4 regions of the Photobacterium sp. TY1-4 genome follow, and region 3 is predicted to be linked to each of the others. Evidence: predicted binding sites of a transcription regulator. Region 3 holds the regulator's gene; each other region holds the start of a gene.
The links. The regulator CRP, encoded in region 3, controls carbon source genes, mostly activating them, when cyclic AMP is high. The targets are predictions, from matches to a motif close to TGTGANNNNNNTCACA.

Region 1 (5,955 bases), 410 kb from region 3:
GGCTTGGGCAGGTATTCAAAGGCCCCTTCCTGGTAGGCATTGACGGCTGCATCGAGGTCGGAGTGGGCGGTCATGATGATCACCGGCAGTGACGGGTAATCCCGGTGCAGGGTGCGCAGCAGGGCCAGGCCGTCCGTGCCCGGCATCCGGATATCGGAGACCAGGACGTCCGGGACATTGCGCTCCAGCGCATCCAGGACGCTGTCGGCGTCGGCAAAGGTGTCACATTTGAGCCCGGCGGCCGTGAGGGTTCGCTCTAGTACCCAGCGAATTGAGCTGTCATCGTCGACGACCCAAATTAGTCCTTTGCTCATATCACGTCCTCTCTAGTTGTCTTGTCGTTATGCATTGCGTTTTGGTGCGGCCGGATCATTTAATCGGCAGGTAAATTGAAAACTCGGTATGGCCCGGCCAGCTGACCACCTCAATTTTGCCGTGGTGCTGATCGACCAGGTTCTGGGCAATCGACAGCCCCAGCCCGGTGCCCCCTTCGCGCCCGGTGACCATGGGGTAGAACAGGGTGTCCTGGATATCGCCCGGGATCCCCGGGCCGTCATCAATGATGTCGATTTTGGCCGCGACCCGGTAGCGGGTGCCCTGGATCAGCGTCTGATGATCGGTACGGGTTTTCAGGGTGATGTTGCCGCCGCCGTGTTGCTGCAACGCCTGGGCGGCATTGCTGACGATATTGAGAATTGCCTGCTGCAGCTGCTCCGGATCCATGGTGAAGTCGGGCAGGCTGGGGTCGTAGTCACGGTGAAAGTGGATCTGGCTGGCGGAATCAAGCGCCACCAGTTGGCGGACTTTTTCCAGCACCACGTGAATATTGTCGATTTTCCGCGCCCCCGGGCGTTGGGGGCCCAGCAGGCGGTCGACCAGATTGCGCAGCCGATCGGCCTGCTCGATGATCATCTGGGTGTATTCGGTATAGCTGGGATCGGGCAGGGTTTTCTCCAGCAGTTGCGCCGCGCCGCGCAGGCCGCCGAGCGGGTTCTTGATTTCATGGGCCAGCCCGCGGACCAGCTCCCGGGCGGCTTGTTGTTGGGCATGCTGGCTCAGCTCCTGGCTGATCCGGCGCTGTTGGTCGATGGGCTTGAGTTCGAGCAGGATCAGCAGCTCTTTTTGCCACGACAGCGGGCTGGCGTTGACCTCCAGTGTGTAATGGCGCCCGTCAATCACAAAGGTGACGTCACTGTCTGCCAGGCCCTGCCCGCTTTGCAGCGTCGCCTGGATCAACCCGAGGTCCAGCGAGGAGTGCTGGAGCAGCGCCGGGAAGTGGGCATGATGGAGCCGGCGCTTACTGTACGACAGCAGCTGCTCGGCCGCCGGGTTAACGTAGCGGATCGTCAGCCCTTCATCAAGCAGAAGTATCGCCGTGACCATGTTATCCAGGATCAGCGGTGTAAATGAGGCAGTCACTGTATTCATCCTTGTCGACCCAGTTCTGTTGCGTGCAATGAACTGACATTGCACCATGTTGGTGCAACTAAGTGTAACCTGCCTGTCTGCAATCGTGCACGGAAAATTGTGCGGCGGCGAGTTTATTTGGGCTCAGGCCCGGGTGTGGTTTGCTGGCGCACAGATGCCCGATGCAAAAAGACAGTAATGTCTTGAGATGATGCAATAACCTTGCCGTCTTTGAGCACTTGTGCCCGGAGGCGGTGACTGCCGCGATCGATATTGTGCAGTTGCCAGGTCAATGTGGCCTGGGGCGCGGCATAAGGTGCACCATCAAGCAGCACCAGAACCTGTTCGTCCTGGGCGAGCGGGCGGTTGGCCGACAGGGTGACGGCGATGATGCCGCGATTGTCGCGTAGGGTCTGTTGATCGGCTGGCGAATCCAGCGTCAGGAGCAGCGGCGGTAGTGTTGCTGGCTCGGGTTGTGCCGGGGGCGTCGTCGGGGCCGGTTGGCTCAGGGTCAGGGTTGCCGGTGGGTCGAGGAGCAGGGGGGTTGCACCGGGCTGGGGCAGATCGGAGAAATGGGTGACGCCCTGTGTATCTTGCCAGGTATAGACGGATGTGGCGGACAGGCTGGCAGACAGACAGAGTAGCATCGTGGCCGTGATGGCTTTCATACGGGCTCCCTGCGTGATGGGTTTGAGTGGTGGGTTTCCGGGTTGGGATCGAGCTCTTGGATGCAGGGTGGGGGATGTGGCCGATCCGGGCAAGGATAAAAAGGCCGGCTTGTGAAGCCGGCCTAAAAGTCATGCTGTGGTTACACTGCGTATTGCTTATACAGAGTAGTACAGTTCGAATTCCAGTGGGTGCGTGGTCATGTTGATTTTCTCAACGTCCTTCGATTTCAGGGCGATGTAAGAATCGATGAAATCATCAGAGAACACGCCGCCGGCAGTCAGGAACTCACGGTCTTCATCCAGCGCTTTCAGGGCGACTTCAAGGGATTCAGCCACTTTTGGAATCTCTGCCGCTTCTTCTGCTGGCAGGTCGTACAGATCTTTATCCATCGCTTCGCCCGGATGGATCTTGTTCTTGATCCCGTCCAGACCGGCCATCAGCAGGCTGGCAAATGCCAGGTATGGGTTGGCAGCCGGATCCGGGAAGCGCGCTTCGATGCGGCGTGCTTTCGGGCTTGGTACCACTGGGATACGGATCGACGCAGAGCGGTTACGCGCTGAGTAAGCCAGCATCACCGGTGCTTCGAATCCAGGAACCAGACGCTTGTACGAGTTGGTCGATGGGTTGGCAAAGGCGTTGATGGCACGGGCGTGCTTGATGATACCGCCGATGTAGTACAGGGCCATGTCAGACAGGCCGCCGTATTTGTCGCCGGCAAACAGGTTCTGACCGTCTTTGGCCAGAGACTGGTGCACGTGCATGCCGGAGCCGTTGTCGCCAACCAGTGGTTTCGGCATAAAGGTCGCCGTTTTGCCGAAGGCGTGGGCAACGTTATGGACAACGTACTTGTAAACCTGGATTTCGTCCGCTTTGGTGGTCAGGGTGTTGAAGCGGGTCGCGATTTCGTTCTGGCCCGCAGTGGCCACTTCGTGGTGGTGCGCTTCGACGACCAGGCCCATTTCTTCCATGATCAGACACATGGCAGAACGGATATCCTGAGAAGAGTCAACCGGCGCAACCGGGAAGTAACCGCCTTTCACGCCCGGACGGTGGCCTTTGTTGCCGCCTTCGAAGTCGCTGCCGGTATTCCAGGCCGCTTCAACGTCGTCAATCTTGAAGAATGAGCCGGACATGTCGGTCGCATACTTCACATCGTCGAACAGGAAGAACTCCGGCTCCGGGCCAACCAGAACCGTGTCTGCAATGCCGGTTGAGCGCATGTAGTCTTCGGCACGCTTGGCGATCGAGCGTGGGTCACGGTCGTAGCCTTGCATAGTTGCCGGCTCAAGGATGTCACAGCGGATGTTCAGGGTCGCATCTTCTGTGAATGGGTCTAATACCGCGCTTGAGGCATCCGGCATCATCACCATGTCGGATTCGTTAATGCCTTTCCAGCCTGCTACCGAAGAGCCGTCGAACATCTTGCCTTCTTCGAAGAAGTCAGCATCAATTTGGTGGGCAGGAATAGAGATGTGTTGCTCTTTACCTTTGGTATCGGTAAAGCGTAGGTCAACAAACTTAACTTCGTTTTCCTGGATCAGCGCGAGTACGTTTTCAACTGACATCTTAAGTAACCTCCGGTGTTAGATTGGGCAACTGGCCGCAATAATAGATGGTGAACCTGAGTGTGTTCACTTAAAACTAGTATAGCGAGAACCGTGCCAACTTTTTAAAGCCCCAAAATCGCCCATTTAGCGTCATTCCGGGCTTCGAAAATCCATTTCTTGCACCAATGTGGTGATATTCAGCACCAATATGGTGCAAGAAGGGTGTTTGGCACCTGTGTGGTGCGCGCCTTTACTATTAGCCTACGGCGCAGGGTTGTCAATCAGATGACACCGGGATGGCGGTGGTTTGTCCGGAAAATCAGGTGGTCAGCCGGGGAGACTCACGCCGATGATCCGGCCGGATCAAAATGCCGGTGATATAAATCACATAATAGGTGGGTTTTGACGTAAAATCTGTTAGATTATGAGCCGTTTTTTTAACCACGTGGCAACCTTCCGGTCGCTGCATGTTCTGAGTGAATGTAAAACACATGTCAAATCCACAGATCGATAACTTAAGAAATATCGCAATCATTGCGCACGTTGACCACGGCAAAACGACCCTGGTTGACAAACTGCTTCAGCAGTCTGGCACGTTAGAGTCTCGCGGCGAAGTTGAAGAACGCGTAATGGATTCCAACGACATCGAAAAAGAGCGTGGTATTACCATTCTGGCTAAGAACACAGCGATCAACTGGAACGATTTCCGCATCAACATCGTTGATACTCCGGGACACGCCGACTTCGGTGGTGAGGTTGAGCGGATTATGTCGATGGTTGACTCGGTACTGCTGATCGTTGATGCCGTTGACGGCCCGATGCCACAGACGCGTTTCGTGACCCAGAAAGCGTTTGCACACGGCCTGAAGCCAATCGTGGTTATTAACAAGATTGACCGTCCGGGCGCCCGTCCTGACTGGGTGATGGATCAGGTGTTTGACCTGTTCGACAACCTGGGTGCGACCGACGAGCAGCTGGACTTCCAAGTGGTTTACGCTTCTGCACTGAACGGCTGGGCGACGCTGGAAGAAGGCGAAACGGGCGAGAACATGGAACCATTGTTCCAGGCGATCGTGGATAACGTTGCTGCGCCGGACGTCGATGTTGAGGGTGCGCTGCAAATGCAAATCTCTCAGCTGGACTACAGCTCTTATGTGGGCGTGATCGGTGTGGGCCGTGTGACTCGTGGTTCGGTGAAACCAAACCAGCAGGTGACCGTGGTTGGCGCTGACGGCAAGACCCGCAACGGTAAAGTGGGGACGGTTCTGGGTTACCTGGGCCTTGAGCGTCATGAAGTGGATCAGGCCACTGCCGGCGATATCATCGCGATTACCGGTCTGGGCGAGCTGAAAATCTCTGACACCATCTGTGACGTGAACACGGTTGAAGCGCTGCCGGCCCTGTCGGTTGACGAGCCGACTGTGACCATGACCTTCCAGGTCAACACCTCGCCGTTTGCCGGTAAAGAAGGCAAGTACGTGACGTCACGCAACATCCTTGAGCGTCTGCAAAAAGAGCTGGTTCACAACGTTGCCCTGCGCGTTGAAGAAACGGATGACCCGGACAAATTCCGCGTTTCCGGCCGTGGTGAGCTGCATCTGTCGATCCTGATCGAAAACATGCGCCGTGAAGGCTTCGAGCTGGCGGTATCACGCCCTGAAGTCATCATCAAAGAAGAAGACGGCCAGCTGATGGAACCGTTTGAGACCGTGACCATCGACGTGCAGGAAGAGCACCAGGGCGGCATCATGGAGAAAATCGGCCTGCGTAAAGGTGAGCTGAAAGATATGTCTCCGGACGGCAAGGGCCGTGTCCGTATGGACTTCGTGATGCCATCGCGCGGTCTGATCGGTTTCCAGACTGAATTCATGACCTTGACGTCGGGCTCAGGCCTGATGTACCACACGTTTGATCACTACGGTCCGCACAAAGGTGGCGAGATTGGTCAACGTATCAACGGTGTACTGATTGCAAACGCCGCGGGTAAAGCGCTGACGAACGCCCTGTTTAACCTGCAGGAGCGTGGTCGTCTGTTCATCGGCCACGGTGTGGAAGTTTACGAAGGGATGGTGATCGGGATTCACAGCCGTGACAACGACCTGACCGTGAACGCCCTGAAAGGGAAGCAGCTGACCAACGTTCGTGCCTCAGGTACCGATGATGCGCAGGTGCTGACGACGCCAATTAAATACACGCTGGAGCAGGCACTGGAATTCATCGATGATGATGAGCTGGTGGAAGTGACGCCGGAAAGCATCCGTATTCGTAAGAAACTGCTGACGGAAACGGATCGTAAACGTGCGAGCCGTGCTGCCAAGTAAAGAAAGCGCGC
Region 2 (5,955 bases), 960 kb from region 3:
TGCCGCGTCAGGCCAACGAGCGTCAGGTGGAAGCGAATGAAGAGAAATTCTCGGGCTTCGTCTTCAAAATTCAGGCAAACATGGATCCGAAGCACCGCGACCGGATTGCCTTCATGCGTGTTGTCTCGGGCACCTATAGCCAGGGCATGAAAATGAACCATGTTCGCCTGGGTAAAAACGTCAGCATTTCCGACGCCGTGACCTTCATGGCCGGTGATCGCTCCCGTGCCGAGCATGCGTATGCCGGGGATATTATCGGCCTGCATAACCACGGTACCATCCAGATCGGGGATACCTTTACCCAGGGCGAGAAGCTCAAGTTCTCCGGGATCCCGAACTTCGCGCCGGAACTGTTCCGCCGGATCCGCCTCAAAGATCCACTGAAGCAGAAGCAACTGCTGAAAGGGCTGGTTCAGCTGTCGGAAGAAGGGGCCGTTCAGGTGTTTCGTCCGCTGCAAAACAACGATCTGATTGTTGGCGCTGTTGGTGTGCTGCAGTTTGACGTGGTGGTTGCCCGTCTGAAAGCGGAGTACAACGTCGAAGCGATCTACGAGAGCGTGAACGTTGCGACGGCCCGCTGGGTGGACTGCGGTGATGACAAGAAGCTGGAAGAGTTCAAGCGCAAGAACCAGGCGAACCTGGCGCTGGATGGCGGGGACAACCTCAGCTACATCGCGCCGACCATGGTGAACCTGAACCTGGCCAAAGAGCGTTTCCCGGAAGTTGATTTCCGCGCGACCCGCGAACACTAATTCGCACTGCGATCTTGAGCGCTGTTGCGCGATCAAAGCCGTCACGACTGTGGCGGCTTTTTTATTGCCCAGAATTCCTGCGCGCTGCCTTGAGCCCTGTATCCTGAGCAAACCCCGAGCGGGGTCGCTGTTATTGTAATGATTTCGAACTACTATTGATTGCATATCAACAGGAGGGGCGATGAAGATTGTGACAGCGAACGAGATCCGGGTTGGTGTCGGTGAGCCTTACCCGTTGGGCGCAACCCTGCGCGGGCAGGGGGTGAACTTCAGTTTGTACTCCAAAGACGCCACCCGGGTGATCCTGCACCTGTTTGATGGCGCCGATGCGCGGGAGTCGTTTCAGCAGATCGAACTCGATCCGCTTGCGCACAAACGCGGCCATTACTGGTTTGTGTTTGTCAGCAACATCGGCCACGGCCAGGTGTATGCGTTTCAGGTCGACGGGCCGTGGAAGCCGCAGGTCGGGCTGCGCTTTAATGCCAACAAAATGCTGATTGACCCGTACAGCCAGGCGATCAGTATCGGGGCGCATTACGATCGGCAGCAAGCGATTGGGGAAGCGCCCAACCTCGGCAGCAGCCTGCGCAGCCTGGTGGTTGACCAGCAGGCATTTGACTGGGAGGGGGACAAACCGCCAGGCCATTCGATGACCGATACCGTGATCTATGAAATGCATGTCGGTGGCTTTACCAAGCACCCTTCCTCCGGGGTGGCCCCGGAAAAGCGGGGTACGTTTGCCGGGGTGATCGAAAAAATTCCTTATTTGCAGTCACTCGGCGTCACAGCCGTCGAGCTGATGCCGATCCAGCAGTTTGATGTCGACGATGCGCCGAATGGCCGGCAGAACTACTGGGGTTACAGCCCAATCAATTTTTTCTCTGTGCATGCCGGCTACAGCGTGGCGAAAGATCCGCTGGCTGCGATCACCGAGTTCAAAACCCTGGTGCGGGAGCTGCACAAAGCTGGCATTGAGGTGATCCTGGATGTGGTGTTCAACCACACCGCAGAAGGGGATGCCAGCGGGCCGACGTTTTGTTTTAAGGGGCTCCAGAACGGCGCCTATTATATTGTCGATAAAACCTGCGGTGAGTACCGCAACTACAGCGGTTGCGGCAATACCTGCAACGCTAACCACAGTGTGGTGCGGCGGATGATCATTGATGCGCTGCACTTCTGGGTGACGGAAATGCGAGTCGATGGCTTTCGCTTTGACCTCGCTTCGGTACTGGCCCGCGACAGCCTGGGCACCCCGCTCAAAGAGCCGCCGTTGCTGTGGTCGATTGATTCCGATCCGGTGCTGTGCAGTACCAAAATTTTCGCCGAAGCCTGGGATGCGGCCGGGCTGTATCAGGTGGGCTCCTTTATCGGCGATCGCTGGAACGAATGGAACGGTAAATTCCGTGATGATGTCCGCGCCTTCTGGCGGGGGGATACCGGGACGGTGAGCCGGTTTGCCTCCCGGATGCTGGGCTCGCCCGATATCTATTGCAGCGATCGCCACTCGCCCCACCGCTCAGTGAATTTTATCTGCGCCCACGACGGGTTCACCCTCAACGATTGGGTCAGTTATAACGAAAAACATAACCGGGACAACGGCGAGGACAACCGCGACGGCGATAACCACAACCTGTCGAACAACTACGGGATTGAAGGGCCGACCACGAATCCGGAGATTGAGTCGCTGCGCAACCGCCAGTGCAAGAACATGCTGGCGACCTTGCTGCTCTCGCTCGGGACACCGATGATTTCGATGGGAGATGAGGTCCGGCGGACGCAGCGGGGGAACAACAATGCCTATTGCCAGGATAACGAGATCAGCTGGTTTGACTGGCGGTTGGTGGACCGGCATGCCGATTTGCTGCGTTTTGTCCGGCTGATGAACCGGATCCGGCGCAATGAGGAAACCATCGACTGGCACATGCATGTCTCGCTCAACACCGTGCTCAAGAGCGTCGGGATTGACTGGCACGGCCTGCAACCGAATCAGCCGGACTGGTCGGCCCATTCCCATTCTCTGGCCTCGACGGTGATCCACCCGATCAGCAGTGATGAGTTGTATGTGATCTGCAATGCTTACTGGGACCCGCTGATTTTTACCCTACCGGACCGGGATCATCAGGACTGGCACCTGTTAGTGAATACCGCCGCGCCCAGTCCGGCTGATATCTATCCCATTGAGCAAGCGCCGCGTTATTGTGACGAGACGATTTTGGTGACCGGGCGTAGTATGATCGTCATGGTTGCCAAACCCGGCCATAAATAGGCTCTATGTATAAGCAGGCTCTATGCGTGAGTGTGGCTCTGTGCATGAGTCGGCTCTAGGCATAAGCAGGCTCTAGGCAGGAGTGAGGTTCAACAAGAGATGAGTAATGAAGGATACGCTAAGTGGGGAGAAGTCGATGCTGAACTGGCTCAAGCGGGGGATTGCCCGCTACGATCAATGGTGTGAACGTCTGGGGCTGGTCCCGGAAAACCGTCGCTGCTGCGCACCGGTCCGTTACGATGAAGACGATCCGCGTCATCCGTCTCAGCGTCGTCCTCGGTGCGTATCGCAGCACAGTACGCACCGGCAGGAATGAAGGCGAGGCCATGATGATCGACAGTCACTGCCATTTCGATTTTACGCCGTTTGATGCCGACCCGGCGGGCTATCTGGCCAAGGCTCACCAAGCCGGGGTCGAGGCGCTGGTGATCCCGTCTGTTGGTGAGCGCAACTGGCAGGCGGTCCAGGCGCTGAGCCGCAGGTTTGACTCGGTGTATTACGCGTTGGGCCTGCACCCGTTTTTCAGTGCAGAGCATAGCGAGGCATCACTGGCGTCACTCGCTGCGCGTTTGGCGCAGGTGGCGGGCGAGGGCGCGCAGCGCGATCGCAAATGTGTGGCGGTCGGTGAGTGCGGGCTGGATTTTGCCATTGCCGAGGCCGATCGTGATAAACAGCTGTGGTTGTTGCGGGAGCAACTGATCCTGGCCAATACCTACCGATTGCCGGTGATTTTGCACTGTCGCAAAGCCTTCCCGGAGCTGGTTGCCTTATTAAAGCAACACCCGCCGGTCGCAGGGGGGGTCTATCATGGGTTTAGCGGTAGTCTGGCCCAGGCGCAGCAGGTGGTGGCGCTGGGGCTGAAGATCGGCGTCGGCGGGACCATTACCTATCCGAGGGCGAACAAGACCCGCAATACGGTAGCAGCGTTGCCGCTGGAGGCGCTGGTACTGGAGACCGATGCGCCGGATATGCCGGTGGCCGGCCATCAGGGCGAGCCGAATCGTCCCGATCGATTGTGTCATGTGATGCAATCGCTGGTGGCGCTGCGTTCGGAATCCGCCCAGAAAATTGAATCGGTCACTTGCTTAACCACAACTGAACTTTTTGGTCTTTCTTTGTGAGGGCGGTCACTGAATAAAAACGGTTGCGCAATTGGTTGCGCGGTTTGCGCATCACTACGTGATGTGTGTCACGGTTGTGATTAAACTATCATTTGGTTTCCGCATAAAGTGTGACGTTAGCATTACTTTATCCCGAATGGGGTTTGTATAATGCAGCGGACTCTTAAATGAGCCGAATTGTCGAGACGCCAAACTTAAACTTAAAGGGATGCCATAAACTATGAGCCTGTTTATGAGCCTGGTTGGGATGGCTGTGCTGCTGGGTATTGCAGTACTGTTATCTGATAACCGCAAAGCTATTAATTTACGTACTGTGGGTGGGGCATTTGCCATTCAATTTACTCTGGGTGCTTTCGTACTTTACATTCCGTGGGGTAAGGATGCACTGGGCGCGGCGAGTAGCGCCGTTCAGAGTGTGATTGACTATGGTAATGTCGGTATTGAGTTCCTGTTCGGTAACCTGGTGAACTTCTCTGTTGAAGGCATTGGTTTCATCTTTGCATTCAAAGTGCTGCCAACGGTTATCTTCTTCTCTGCACTGATCAGCGTGCTGTACTACCTGGGCGTGATGCAAGTTGTCATCAACGTATTGGGTGGCGGTCTGCGCAAAGTGCTGGGTACATCGAACGCGGAATCCATGTCTGCAACAGCTAACATTTTTGTTGGTCAAACTGAAGCGCCGCTGGTTGTGCGTCCGTTTGTACCAAAGATGACGCAGTCTGAGCTGTTTGCGGTTATGTGTGGTGGTCTGGCGTCTGTTGCTGGTGGTGTACTGGCGGGTTATGCCGCGATGGGTGTTCCACTGGAGTACCTGATCGCAGCCTCGTTCATGGCAGCACCAGGTGGCCTGCTGTTCGCGAAAATCATCAAGCCTGAAACCGACACGCCGATCGAGCAAATGTCTGGTGATGAAGCACAAGGTGATGATAAGCCTGCTAATGCCATCGATGCAGCAGCAAGCGGCGCTTCTTCAGGTATGCAACTGGCACTGAACATCGGTGCGATGCTGCTGGCGTTCGTGGGCCTGATTGCCCTGATCAACGGGATGCTGGGTGGTATCGGTGGCTGGTTCGGTATGCCTGAGCTGACACTGGAACTGATCCTGGGTTACGTGTTCATGCCACTGGCTTACCTGATCGGTGTACCATGGGCAGATGCCAACATCGCGGGCTCTTTCATCGGTCAGAAACTGATCCTGAACGAATTCGTGGCTTACCTGAGCTACGTCCCATACCTGGGTGATGCAGCGCCGGTTGTTCTGTCTGAGAAGACCAAAGCAATCATCTCGTTTGCCCTGTGTGGTTTCGCGAACCTGTCTTCAGTCGCCATTCTGCTGGGTGGTCTGGGGAGCATTGCCCCGAACCGTCGTCACGATATTGCACGCTTCGGTATGAAAGCCGTTGCCGCAGGTACGCTGTCGAACCTGATGTCTGCGACCATCGCAGGTCTGTTCATCAGCCTGAGCGCGATGTAAGACACTCCTCAACTGAGGATGCCAAACGCCACAGCCTAGCTGTGGCGTTTTTGTATCTGTCGTCCCGATAATGCCCAAAGCCCAAAGCCCAAAGCCCAAAGCCCAAAGCCCGGATCCCGGATCCCGGAGTTCGGAGCCCTGCGGCCTGACGCTTCAGTATCCGCGAGATCTGCCGGGCACTTGGAACGCCTGGCTACTTGATTCCCCGGCGCTTGCGCTATCCACCCGACTCTGTTGCTATGCCTCTGCCTCTGCCTCTGCCTCTGCCTCTGCCTCTGCCTCTGCCTCTGCCTCTGCCTCTGCCTCTGCCTCTGCCTCTGTTTCTGAAAAAGCACAGCCACA
Region 3 (5,955 bases):
GACCTGCTTGAGGAAGATGAACCCCTGCTCAACGATCATATCGCACTGCGGACATTTAACCTGCCGCAGGTCGGACTGGATCGTCTGGCGGCACCGTTTATTGCGATTGGCTATAAGCCGTGTGGCAAGTACCACTTCGAAGCGAAGAAGCTGTATGCCGAGCACTTTGAACATCCGAATCCGGCGGCACCGAAGGTCTTTATCAGTGAGCTATTGGTCGGGCAGTTCTCATCCTTGCTGCAGCAAACCATTCGCGATCTGGTGAGCCAGGTGCCGGAGGCGGCCCTGAACGATCCGGCCTTCCTGTACGGCGGCCGGTTGTGGGACCTTGATTTTGCCACGTACGAGTTGCTGGCGGCAGAAAGTGAGTATGCCGGCTGGGTTGCGGCCCATGGTTTCGGCGCCAACCACTTTACGGTGAACGTGAATCAGCTGGAGCAGTTTACCGAGGTACACGAGGTGAACCACCTGCTGCGCCATAACGGTTTTGCGATCAATGAGTCCGGCGGTGAAGTGAAAGGCAGCCCGGAAGTGCTGCTGGAGCAGTCATCGACCATGGCTGATCGGGTGGCGGTCAGCTTCCTGGACGGCGTACGGGAGATCCCGGGCGGTTTCTATGAGTTTGCCAAGCGTTATCCGACGGCAGACGGCGAGCTGTATCGCGGCTTCGTTGAGGCCTCGGCGGATAAGATCTTCGAGAGTACCAACCAGTGATCGCGCGCTGAGGAGCTGTGCCTTCATGTTCGCCCATTGAGGCACGGCTGCTTCGTGAATACATTCACAGCCCGGGAAGAGATTCCCGGGCTTTTTTTTATGTCCGTCAGACTGCTCAGCAAGCGTGGCGTTGATGTCGATGCCACGGATTTTGCTACGATTTTTTTCACCGTTTTTTGCAACGGTCTTGGCCTAATGCTGGCTGTCGAGCGGCGGCACCCAGGCGGTTTCCTGATCCTGGTGGCGGCTTTCGGGATCCAACGGGGGCTGCTGCGCCAGGTAGTGGCGCGGATCGCTGAATCCGGTCATTTCGATAGTGGCGGGCAGAGCTTGCAGCACCGTCGGTGGGGTGGTGCTGGTGTTGGGTGCAAAACGTTCGATATCCATATCGTTACAATTCGTTGGTTGCTTGATCCTGTGTGACGAAGCGGCTGCTTTCTTCGTCGGTGATTATTCGGTGGTTTGCTGCTGAAAGGCTACCCGTCCGGGGATGCTCCAGTACCGGAATAGCGGTTTCGCAATATGCTCAATGTAGCATCAAATTGGCAGAGTGCAAGCCGGAGGAGCCGGCAGGGCGCAGCGGTCACAGGATTGAAGAAAGCGTTGTAACTGAAACAAGGCCGGAAATGAAAAAAGCCGCACCCGGTGCGGCTTTTGAAATAGGATGGGCTCGGCGCTTAGCGGGTGCCGTAAACCACAATGGTTTTGCCGTGGGCAGAGATCAGGTTCTGCTCTTCCAGCATCTTCAGGATACGGCCGACGGTTTCACGCGAACAACCGACGATTTGACCGATTTCCTGACGGGTGATCTTGATCTGCATGCCGTCCGGGTGGGTCATGGCATCTGGCTGCTTGGCCAGGTTCAGCAGCGTCTGGGCAATACGACCGGTCACATCCAGGAAGGCCAGGTCGCCGACTTTTTGGCTGGTGACCTGCAGGCGGCTTGCCATTTGCGCAGAAAGACGCATCAGGATATCCGGGTTGACCTGGATCAGCTGACGGAATTTCTTGAATGAGATTTCAGCCACTTCACATGGGGTTTTGGCACGAACCCAGGCGGTACGCTCCTGGCCTTCTTCGAACAGGCCCAGCTCACCAATGAAGTCGCCCTGGTTGAGGTAAGACAGGATCATCTCCTTGCCTTCTTCATCCTTGATCAATACGGCAACAGAACCCTTGACGATGTAGTAGAGAGTTTCTGCTTTCTCGCCCGCATGGATCAAAGTGCTCTTTGATGGGTATTTATGAATGTGGCAATGGGAAAGAAACCACTCTAGCGTTGGATCTGTTTGAGGTTTACCTGGAACCATATTACTAACTTCCTCTGCGTTTGTTGCCCAGCAATGACATCCCTATAATTCGCGGCTGGGCATCACAATAACATTGTTCGCCGACTAGGATATGCCAGTCAGCCGCTGGGCTGCAAGCTCACGTGAATAATTAGTTGAGAGTTTATCTTTTTTCGCCGGGTTTTTCTTGATATTGATCTATCTGAAATTGGCATTTTGCCGTTCTAACTGTGCACATGATCACACAGTTGTGAGATAGTGTCTGAAACCCCTGTCAGTAGTAAGGAGTAAGCAATGCAATCACGGGTGAAATGGGTCGAAGAGATGACATTTTTGGGGCAGTCCAACTCCGGTCACAGCGTGGTGATGGACGGCAATGGCGGGGCAACAGCACCCAGCCCGATGGAGCTGGTCCTGATGGCTGCGGGTGGTTGTAGCTCGGTTGATGTGGTGGACGGACTGAAGTCTGCCGGCCAGCAGATCACCGGCTGTGAAGCGCAAATTACCTCGGTCCGCCGGGAGCAGGCACCGCGCATTTTTACCACCGCCAACCTGCATTTTGTTGTCACCGGCCATGATCTGGACGAAGCCTTAGTGGCCAAAACCGTGGCGGATTCTTTGGAGAAGTACTGCTCGGTGTGCCTGATGCTGGGCGAAGGGGTGGAAATGACTCACTCCTATGCCGTGGTGCCGGCGTAAGGATGTTCGCGTGACGAGAAGCCGGTCTTCTCGTCACGCTCTGATACGGGGCGGGCGGATTTAGCCGAACTTGCCGGTTTCGATCAGCTGCTGGATCAGCGGGCCCATGATCAGCTCCATCGCGAAACTCATCTTGCCGCCCGGCACGACCAGGGTGTTGTGGCGCGACATGAACGAGCCCTGGATCATCGCCAGCAGGTACGGGAAATCGACATTTTTGATCCCGCGAAAACGGATCACCACAAAGCTCTCATCCAGGCTCGGGATCGCCTTGGCGGTAAACGGGTTGGAGGTGTCGACCGTCGGCACGCGCTGGAAGTTGATATGGGTGCGTGAGAACTGCGGGGTAATGTAGTTGAGGTAGTCATCCATCGAACGGACCACGGAGTCCATCACGGCTTCGCGGGAATGACCCCGATCGCGGGTATCACGGACAATTTTCTGAATCCACTCCAGATTGACGATCGGCACCATGCCGATCAGCAGGTCGACATGCTGGGCGACATTGATATCGCCATCTACCACCCCACCGTGCAGTCCTTCATAGAACAACACATTGGTATTTTCCGGCAGATCCTGCCAGGGGGTAAAGGTGCCCGGCATTTGGTTGTAGGGCACGGCCTCATCGAAGGTGTGGAGATAACGGCGGAATTTGCCGCTGCCGTCATTGCCGTACTGGCGGAAAAAGTTTTCCAGTTGGGCAAAGTCATTGGCCTGAGGACCAAAGTAGCTGATATGCCGGCCTTGCTCTTTGGCCTTACGGATCTCGACGTCCATTTCCGGTCGGGTAAAGCGGTGGAAGCTGTCGCCTTCCAGCCAGGCCGCATTGATGCCCATCATATTGAACATTTTGCGAAAGGCTTCGGAAGTCGTCGACGTTCCGGCGCCCGAAGAGCCCGTAACGGCAATTATCGGATGTTTTGCAGACATGACAAACCCTGTCGTTAACAATAACGGAAAGAGTTATTAACAGGCGAGCAGGGGGCAGGTCAAGCCGGATTGCTAAATTTGCAGGGGAGTCACCGCCGCCGGGCGGTGTTATGCGTCCAGTTGGCGGCGTAGTTTGATATCGACCGTTTCATGCAATTCGGAGAACACAATGACGGCATCACCGCTTTGCAGCTGGCGGCGAACATGGCTGACTTTCTCGGCCATCGTGAGCTCGCTTTCGCCGTAGTCGGTGCCTTCGCGCAGCACGAAATGTTCAATCAGGTTGGTCAGGGTTTCAGGATCGATGTCTTGCCAGGGAATAATCATTGCAAACTCTCCAGGGGATATTGAATTGGTCGATTATATTGACAATTGCATCGCTTGTAGAGCCCCTTGGTTTCGCGCTCATCCGGCGGTGCCACGCTGTGTTGCATTGATCTGCACCGCGGCTCTGGCTTTGCCCTCGGCCCGGGCTTCAAACCAGGCCGGGACGGTCTGCTCAAGCCAGAACTGCGGCTTGTTCCACGATCCGGTGACGAACCCGACATGGCCGCCGTACGGGCTGAGGTGATAGTCGATGTTCTCTGGGAGCGGCATCGTGGGGATCACGGCCGGGGTCATAAACGGATCGTCGGCGGCATGGATGATCCGCAGCGGGGTCGTGATGTGCTGGAGCTTGTCGAGTCCGCTGCATTGGCGGTAGTAGTCTTCGGCATCCCGGAAGCCGTGCAGGGGGGCGGTTACCCAGTCATCGAACTGGCGCAGCGTGCGGATGGCGTTGATCTGCTCAAGTGCCAGCGGCATCGCCTCCGGCAGGACCTGTACTTTCCGGCTCAGGGTTTTCTTCATCGAACCGAGCAGATATTGCTGGTAGAGCCGTGAGAAGCCCTGCTCGATCCGCGCCGAGCAGGAGGCCAGGTTCAGCGGCGGGGAGATCACCTGCGCCGCGGCAAACTCGCTGCGGTGTTGATGCTCGGCCAGGTAGTTGACCAGCATGTTGCCGCCGAGCGAGACGCCGATCCCCCACAGCGGGTTCGTTGGAAACTGCTGCCGCAGCCAGCGCAGGAAGAAGGCGGCATCGCTGGTTTCCCCGGAGTGGTAACTGCGCGCCAGACGGTTGATCTCGCCGCTGCAGCCGCGAAAGTGCATCATTACCCCGAGCCAGCCCCGGCGTTTTGCCGCGTAGAGCAGGCCGTTGGCATACGGGCTGTGAAAGCTGCCTTCTAGGCCGTGAAACAGCACCAGGATCGGCTGGTCGTTCGGGTAGTCCTGGCCGGGACCGGTCCAGGCGAGGTCGAGAAAATCGCCATCCGGGGTTTCAATCCGCTGGGTCAGCGGAGTAAAGAGCGGAGCGCGGCGCAACAAGCGCGGCAGCAGGGTTTGCAGATGGGCATTGCGCAGGCCACTGGCCGGTTCAAAAGGGGTCATGTGCTCGCCTGACGTTGTTCGAAGATTCTTTTGGGTGTTATAGCACAGCTGGCGGCTCAGGGTGAGTCCTTGTGTTGCTCGCCCCGGAGCTGTTGCAACAGCGCCGATGGCAGGCCGAGGTGGCGCCCGTACTCGTGCAGGTTGCTATTGTCTTCGTGCAGGTTGCCACCGCATTGCCGTGGGCTGCCGGAAAAGGCCGCCGGGCGCAGGGGCAATTGGGACAGCTGGGTGAGCAGGGCTTGCTGTTGGCGTTGCTCGAGGGTGAGCTCAAAGTTGAGCAGCTGCTGGTAGCCAGCCGGGTCGAGCCGGGGTTTGAGTGCGCGGCGCATAGCGCGGTAGGAGGTGAGCAGCGCATCGGTATCTTTTAGTGCCTCGTCAAGCTGTGCCAGGCCATCTTCGGGCAAGAGCAGCGCCTGGGTGTCGAGCCAGTGTAGTAGCAAAGCCAGGTTGACATTGCCGTGATGGCGGTCTTGCAGGGCAAGGCAGGCCGCTTCAACGCCGGGATGGGCATAGTGCGCCAGGCAGAAGGGCCAGAACCCGGCCGATTTGGGCCGGGTCTGAGGTTGGGGCTGAGTCCGGGGCTTGGCGTCAGCCATTAAACTCGGCTTCCATGGCTTCCAACTGCTCCTGTAGCGCCATCCATGTCATCTCGACATCTTCGAGCGCCGATTTGGCATCGCCCTGGCGTTGCAATTGCTCGTTGAGGCGGGCTTTGTTGTCGGCGTCATAAATGCTCGGGTCTGACAGCTGGGCTTCGGCATCGCTGATCTGAGCCATCAGTTTTTCTATCTGCTGGTCGAGCTTGTCGATTTGCTTGCGCAGCGGCGCGGTTTGTTTGCGGAACTCCGCTTCCAGCCGTTTTTGCTCTTTGCGTGAGGCGGCACTGTTGTCCTTG
Region 4 (5,955 bases), on a different replicon from region 3:
ATATTGGCGCGCAGCAACTGCACATACGGCTCGTAGGCTGTTTCTTTCAGCACTTCCGGGTTTAGAGGCGGCAAGCCCCAGTTCTGACCCAGCGGCCCCAGGATATCCGGTGGCGCACCAACACTGGCGTCCTGACACAGCGCGCCGTGATCCGCCCAGGTTTCAGCACCGGAATCACACACACCAACGGCCAGATCACGATACAGACCGATGACCATGCCTTTCTCTTCAGCCAGCTCATTGACCTCAGCCAGTTGCGTGTCGGCAAGCCACTGCAGGTACATATACAGCTGAACTTCCTTGCCGTGTTGCTTCATGAAGGTCTGGACCGCCGGGTTATCGAAGTGACGATAAGCCTCAGGGAAGACCGGCCAGCCCCAGACGTTGTCATCGTCCTGTTTCAGGTGTGCATGCAGAGCATCGAAGGCCGCCTGGTGCAACAGGCTCTCTCCGCCCTGCGCAACGAAATCGAGGAACTGCTGCGCACGAGCCGTTTTCTGGGCCAGATGGCGCTCACAGAAGGTCTCAAACAGCATCGGCAGGACCGCCATTTTCAGGCAGGACACTTCACTGTAGTTCACCCAGTTTGCATCACGCGCTTCAGTCAGGCGCTGCTGAAATGCCTGACTGCCGACCAGCTGCTGTGCTTCATCGCTCTGACCGAATTCCGGTACGGAGCTGACGTCGATATACATCAGGTTCAGCCAACGGCGTGATGACGGGCTGTATGGGCTGGCGCCCTCCGGGTTGGCCGGGAACAGCGAATGAATCGGATTCAGGCCGACAAAATCCCCGCCGCGCGCGGCAACATCGGCCACCAATTGTTTCAGGTCGCCAAAATCACCAATGCCCCAGTTATGATTGGTCCGAATAGAATACAGCTGAACGCTGGTACCCCAGAGTTTCTTGTCATTGCGCAAGGCTTCTTGCTTGTAACAAGACTGAGGGGTGACGATCAAAGTCATTTCAAACGGAGATTTACGACGCTTACGGTACACTTCCAGCTTGTGATAACCCCAGGCCAGTTCATTTGGCAGGGCAAAGACCAACGGGCCGCCCTCGGCGCGATCATCGCTGATCAGCTGAGATTGCAGCCAGCCTTCCATCACTTCACCCTGCTCAGTTTCCAGACGCCAGCTGAAATCGCTGATGCGAGCACTCAGGCCAAGGTGCATCGTAATGTGCATCGGCTCACCACTGCGAACCACCTTCACCGGCGCCAGCACATCCGGGCGCAGTTTCTTGTTGGCGGATTCCAGCAGCGCTTCATCACTTTTCGTGTCGTAACCCAAAGCGGCCAGCAAACGACGGATCGTTTCAGGGTCGACCTTGGCTTCATCTCCCCAGGCACTGACATAACTATCGGCAATACCAACCATGTCAGCTACTTGTTTTAATACTTGTTCGTCTTTCATCGTTCTCTCCGATAGCGGCCTTGCGGCCGCTACGATGTTAGGGTCATTGCTGATATCTTTTCAGACGTCATCACCACAAGGTGGCTTAACGGCTCACCGGTGCCAGTTTCCAGATGTTATTCGCATAATCGCGGATACTCCGGTCTGAGCTGAATTTGCTCATCAGGGCTGTATTGAGGATGGCTTTCCGTGCCCACGTTTTCTGATCGCGGTACTCCGCATCAATCTTCTCGTGTGTTTTCACGTAATCCGCAAAGTCAGCCAGCACCAGGTAAGGGTCGCCACCCTCCAGCAGATTCTGGCGAATCGCAGCCAGCTGGCCCGGATACCCAGGGGTGAACTCATCGGTCTCCAAGACATCCAGCGCCGCACGAAGCAGGCTATCTGCATGGTAGTAGCGGTAAGGGTCGTAGCCCTCTTGTTTTAGTTTTTGTACCTCGTCGACCAACAGGCCGAAGATAAAGATATTGTCGTCACCGACTTCTTCACGCATTTCAACGTTCGCACCGTCCATGGTGCCGATAGTCAGAGCACCATTCATCGCGAACTTCATGTTCCCGGTACCGGATGCTTCTTTACCGGCGGTGGAAATCTGCTCGGAGACATCGGCTGCCGGGAACAGGATTTCTGCCAGGCTGACGCGGTAATCCGGGATAAAGACGACTTTCAGTTTGCCCTTCAGACGCGGGTCATGATTCACCTTCTCTGCCACTTGATTAATGGCAAAGATGATGTCTTTTGCCAGCGCGTAGCCCGGCGCTGCCTTGGCACCGAAGAAGAACACGCGCGGGTGCATGTCAAACGTCGGATCGTTGATCAGGCGGTGATACAGCGACAGAATGTGCAGCAGGTTCAGGTGCTGACGCTTGTATTCATGCAGACGCTTGATTTGGATATCAAAGATCGCATTGGTATCGAGGTCGATATCCATGTTCTCTTTCACCCAGTCGGCCAGGCGCTGCTTGTTCTCTTTCTTCACGGCCATGTAACGTTTCTGGAACGCTTCATCGTCAGCAAACTTCTCTAGACCAGCCACTTTCTCCAGCTTCAACGGCCAGTCCTCACCCACTTTCTCGCTGATCAGCGCAGACAGGCCCGGGTTACAGTATTTAATCCAGCGACGCGGTGTGACACCGTTGGTGACGTTGGTCAGGCGGCCCGGAAACAGTTCGTTGAACTCAGGGAACAGATCGCGTTTCACCAGATCAGAGTGCAGCGCTGCGACGCCGTTCACGGCATAGGTGCTGACCACACACAGGTTCGCCATACGCACCATGCGCTGCGGGCCTTCCTGAATAATCGACAGCTTGCGCTTGACTTCATTGTTACCCGGCCAGGTTTGCTCGACCAGCTTCATGAAACGATGGTTGATTTCGAAGATGATTTCCATGTGACGTGGCAGCATCTCAGCGATCAGCGACTCGCTCCAGGTCTCCAGTGCTTCCGGCAGCAGGGTATGGTTCGTATAGGCAAACGTCTTCGAGGAAATCGCCCACGCCGCATCCCAACCCAGCTTGTATTCATCGATCAAAATACGCATCAGTTCCGGGATCGCGATCGTCGGGTGGGTATCGTTCAGCTGAATGGTTTCCAGCTTGGCCAGATCTTCAATGGTGTTCCCTGCCCCGATATGACGGCGAAGGATATCCGCTACCGAACAGGCGCAGTGGAAATACTGCTGCATCAGGCGCAGCGCTTTACCCTGGTCGTGATTGTCGTTCGGATACAGCACTTTGGTGACGTTCCCGGCTTCCAGTGCAGGATATTGAGCACCCACATAGTCACCGTCATTGAAACGCGCCAGGTTAAACGGTGCATTGGAACGGCATTCCCACAAACGCAGTGGGTAAACACTCTGATTGTCGTAACCAACAATCGGCAGATCCCAGGCCACACCCTCAACCGTCATCCCCGGTACCCAGCGACGGCAAGCATTGCCTTGCTCGTCCGTGTAAGTCTCTACATGACCGTACAGGCTCACGGTTTGCGACAATTCAGGACGCAGTACTTCCCACGGGTAGCCTTCGAGACCACGCCACGCATCCGGGGCTTCCATCTGGCGACCATCGACAAACGACTGCCGGAACAAGCCATACTCGTAGTGCAGGCCGTAACCCACTGCCGGAAATTCCTGAGCAGCCAGTGAGTCCATGAAACAAGCCGCCAGGCGTCCCAAACCACCATTACCCAACGCCGGATCGCGCTCTTCTTCCAGCAGATCCGTCAGGTTCTGACCCAGCTCTTCCATTGCCTCAGCAACGTTCTCATACAAACCCATGCTGATCAGGTTGTTCCCGGTCAGGCGGCCGATCAGAAATTCAAGCGACAGGTAGTTCACGCTGCGGGCATTTTCTGCGGCCAACTTCTGTTCCGTCGCCAGCAGACTGCTGGTACTGATTTCTGCCAAGGCACGGCCCATCGCCAGGTACCAGCTCCGCGTTGTTGCTGTCTCGGCAGTATGGGCATAGGTGGTGGAAAGGTGTTTCTCGACAGCTGCTTTGAATGCTGCCTTATCGAATTGTTTTGTCTGACCATTCATAGACATGGCTCAATCTCGCTCTAGGATGATTTCCAACTGATGTCCATGTTGCCTTCGTTCCCCCCTAAAAACATCCTCCCGCAAAACGGAGGATGAGGGAGGAGTGGCAGGGGCGTAGTTCATCCGAACCCTCCCTTTCTGTGACGTTCTGCAAAGTTTCGAGGCGGAGGGCGACTGCCGAAGAAAACCAAATGCAACATGATTCACAAACCCAGCTTAAATCAGATGCGCAACTGCGGTCTTAATCTTTGGTGAAATATTCAATATATGTGATAGCTCTCATAATTTTAGGGATGAGAGGGCATACAATTGCTGAATTAAACATGAAGCCGGGTAAAGTTATGGCGTAGATCAAATTTTAATAAGTTGGCTGATATCACAATAAAAAGAACCAAAAAGCCCGAATTACGATTGCTCATTCCTGAAACCTTACAAAGACAACAAGACTATGTGGATACCTTCGAAACTCACCCGTCCGGCACGCCTTCATAATGCGATTTTGCGTCCTCGTTTGCTGGAAACCCTTGAACAGGCACCTTTTTATCGTCTTGTGTTATTTCGCTCTCCGGCCGGCTACGGTAAAACGACCATGGCGGCCCAATGGCTGAATGAACATTCGCACACCGGTTGGTTCAGTATCGATGAAAACGACAACGAGACCTTCCGGTTCGCCAATTACCTGCTTCAGGCCATCAACAAAGCAACCGGCAATGCCTGCCTGAAAACCCAGGCGATGGCCGAACGCCGCCAGTTTGCCTGCCTTTCGACCCTGTTCAGCGAACTTTTCGGCGAACTCGGCGAATACCACCAACAAACCTATCTGGTCCTCGATGACTATCACGTCATCAACAATGATGATATTCATGACGGCATGCGCTTCTTCCTGAAAAGCATGCCGGACAATCTGACTTTAGTGGTGACCAGCCGGACCCTGCCACCGCTGGGCACAGCAAACTTACGGGTACGCGATCAGCTCATAGAGGTGGATAACCACCTGCTGGCGTTTGATGAAGAAGAAACCCGGCGCTTTTTTGACAAGCGGGTAACCACCAGCGTGGAGTCCGATGTACTGACCACCCTGCGCGAGCAAGTCGAAGGCTGGCCGTCAGCCTTGCAGCTGATTGCGCTCCATGCCCAGCAAAAACCGAACAACCTGGTGGAATCAGCGGTGTCCATGGCCAGCTTTAATCGCGGCCACCTGTGGGATTACCTGGCCGAAGAAGTCTTTGATCAGCTGGATCGGGAAACCCAGCAATTCCTGCTGCAATGCTCCGTGCTGGATATGTTCAATGCGGAACTGGTCCAAGAGCTGACCGGCCGCACCGACGCCCTGGCGATGCTGGAATCCCTCAATCGCTTCGGCCTGTTCCTCAATACGCTGGAAGGCGATAACAACTGGTACCGCTTCCACAACCTGTTTGCCGAGTTCTTGCGCCACCAACGCTACTCGCAAATTCCGCAGCAGCGCGCCGAGCTGCATTCCCTGGCGGCAAAAGCCTGGCTGAAACAGAACTCTCCCCAGCAAGCTCTGCTCCATGCGCTGAAAATCGAAGATAAAGAGCTCAGTGTGCATATTCTGACGGAGTTTGGCTGGGAGATGTTCCACCATGGCGAGCTGAATCTCCTCGAAGACAGCATTGCCCTGCTCGACCGGGAGCAAGTGTTCAGCACCCCACGCCTTGCCCTGCTGCGCCTGTGGCTGATGCAGAGCCAGCACCGTTACAATGATGTCGGTGAATTGATTGCCGAAGCCGAAGCCCAGATGCAAAAACACAATGTGGTACTCGACGAGGCCCTGCAAGGCGAGTTCAACGCCCTGCGTGCCCAGGTGGCCATCAACCAGAGCAAACCGGAAGATGCGCTGGTGCTCTCCGAGCAAGCCCTCGGTCAGCTGCCGTCCACCACCTACCGCAGCCGGATTGTCGCGACCTCCGTGGTTGGCGAAGTGCATCATTGCCTCGGTAACCTCAGTCGTGCCCTGCCGATGATGCAGCAGACCGA

Region 1: a site for CRP is predicted at 3,997-4,012, ahead of typA (translational GTPase TypA). Genes of this name have one in related genera too.
Region 2: a site for CRP is predicted at 4,215-4,230, ahead of NH461_RS13480 (NupC/NupG family nucleoside CNT transporter). Genes of this name have one in related genera too.
Region 4: a site for CRP is predicted at 4,223-4,238, ahead of malT (HTH-type transcriptional regulator MalT). Genes of this name have one in related genera too.

The regions. Positions count from the first base shown of each region.
Region 1 covers NZ_CP099734.1:3,432,334-3,438,288, reverse strand. The annotation lists gene glnG (nitrogen regulation protein NR(I)) at 1-314, opposite strand, end outside; gene glnL (nitrogen regulation protein NR(II)) at 370-1,419, opposite strand; gene NH461_RS15870 (DUF4124 domain-containing protein) at 1,542-2,075, opposite strand; gene glnA (glutamate--ammonia ligase) at 2,232-3,641, opposite strand; gene typA (translational GTPase TypA) at 4,115-5,944, shown strand.
Region 2 covers NZ_CP099734.1:2,884,121-2,890,075, reverse strand. The annotation lists gene prfC (peptide chain release factor 3) at 1-752, shown strand, start outside; gene glgX (glycogen debranching protein GlgX) at 934-3,018, shown strand; gene NH461_RS13490 (DUF5363 domain-containing protein) at 3,125-3,334, shown strand; gene NH461_RS13485 (TatD family hydrolase) at 3,345-4,139, shown strand; gene NH461_RS13480 (NupC/NupG family nucleoside CNT transporter) at 4,360-5,613, shown strand.
Region 3 covers NZ_CP099734.1:264,310-270,264, forward strand. The annotation lists gene NH461_RS01230 (DUF1338 domain-containing protein) at 1-714, shown strand, start outside; gene NH461_RS01235 (hypothetical protein) at 907-1,101, opposite strand; gene crp (cAMP-activated global transcriptional regulator CRP) at 1,392-2,024, opposite strand; gene NH461_RS01245 (OsmC family protein) at 2,298-2,702, shown strand; gene NH461_RS01250 (phosphoribulokinase) at 2,763-3,632, opposite strand; gene NH461_RS01255 (YheU family protein) at 3,741-3,959, opposite strand; gene NH461_RS01260 (hydrolase) at 4,038-5,060, opposite strand; gene NH461_RS01265 (TIGR02444 family protein) at 5,117-5,656, opposite strand; gene NH461_RS01270 (ABC transporter ATP-binding protein) at 5,649-5,955, opposite strand, start outside.
Region 4 covers NZ_CP099735.1:214,437-220,391, reverse strand. The annotation lists gene malQ (4-alpha-glucanotransferase) at 1-1,415, opposite strand, end outside; gene NH461_RS17580 (glycogen/starch/alpha-glucan phosphorylase) at 1,501-3,960, opposite strand; gene malT (HTH-type transcriptional regulator MalT) at 4,403-5,955, shown strand, end outside.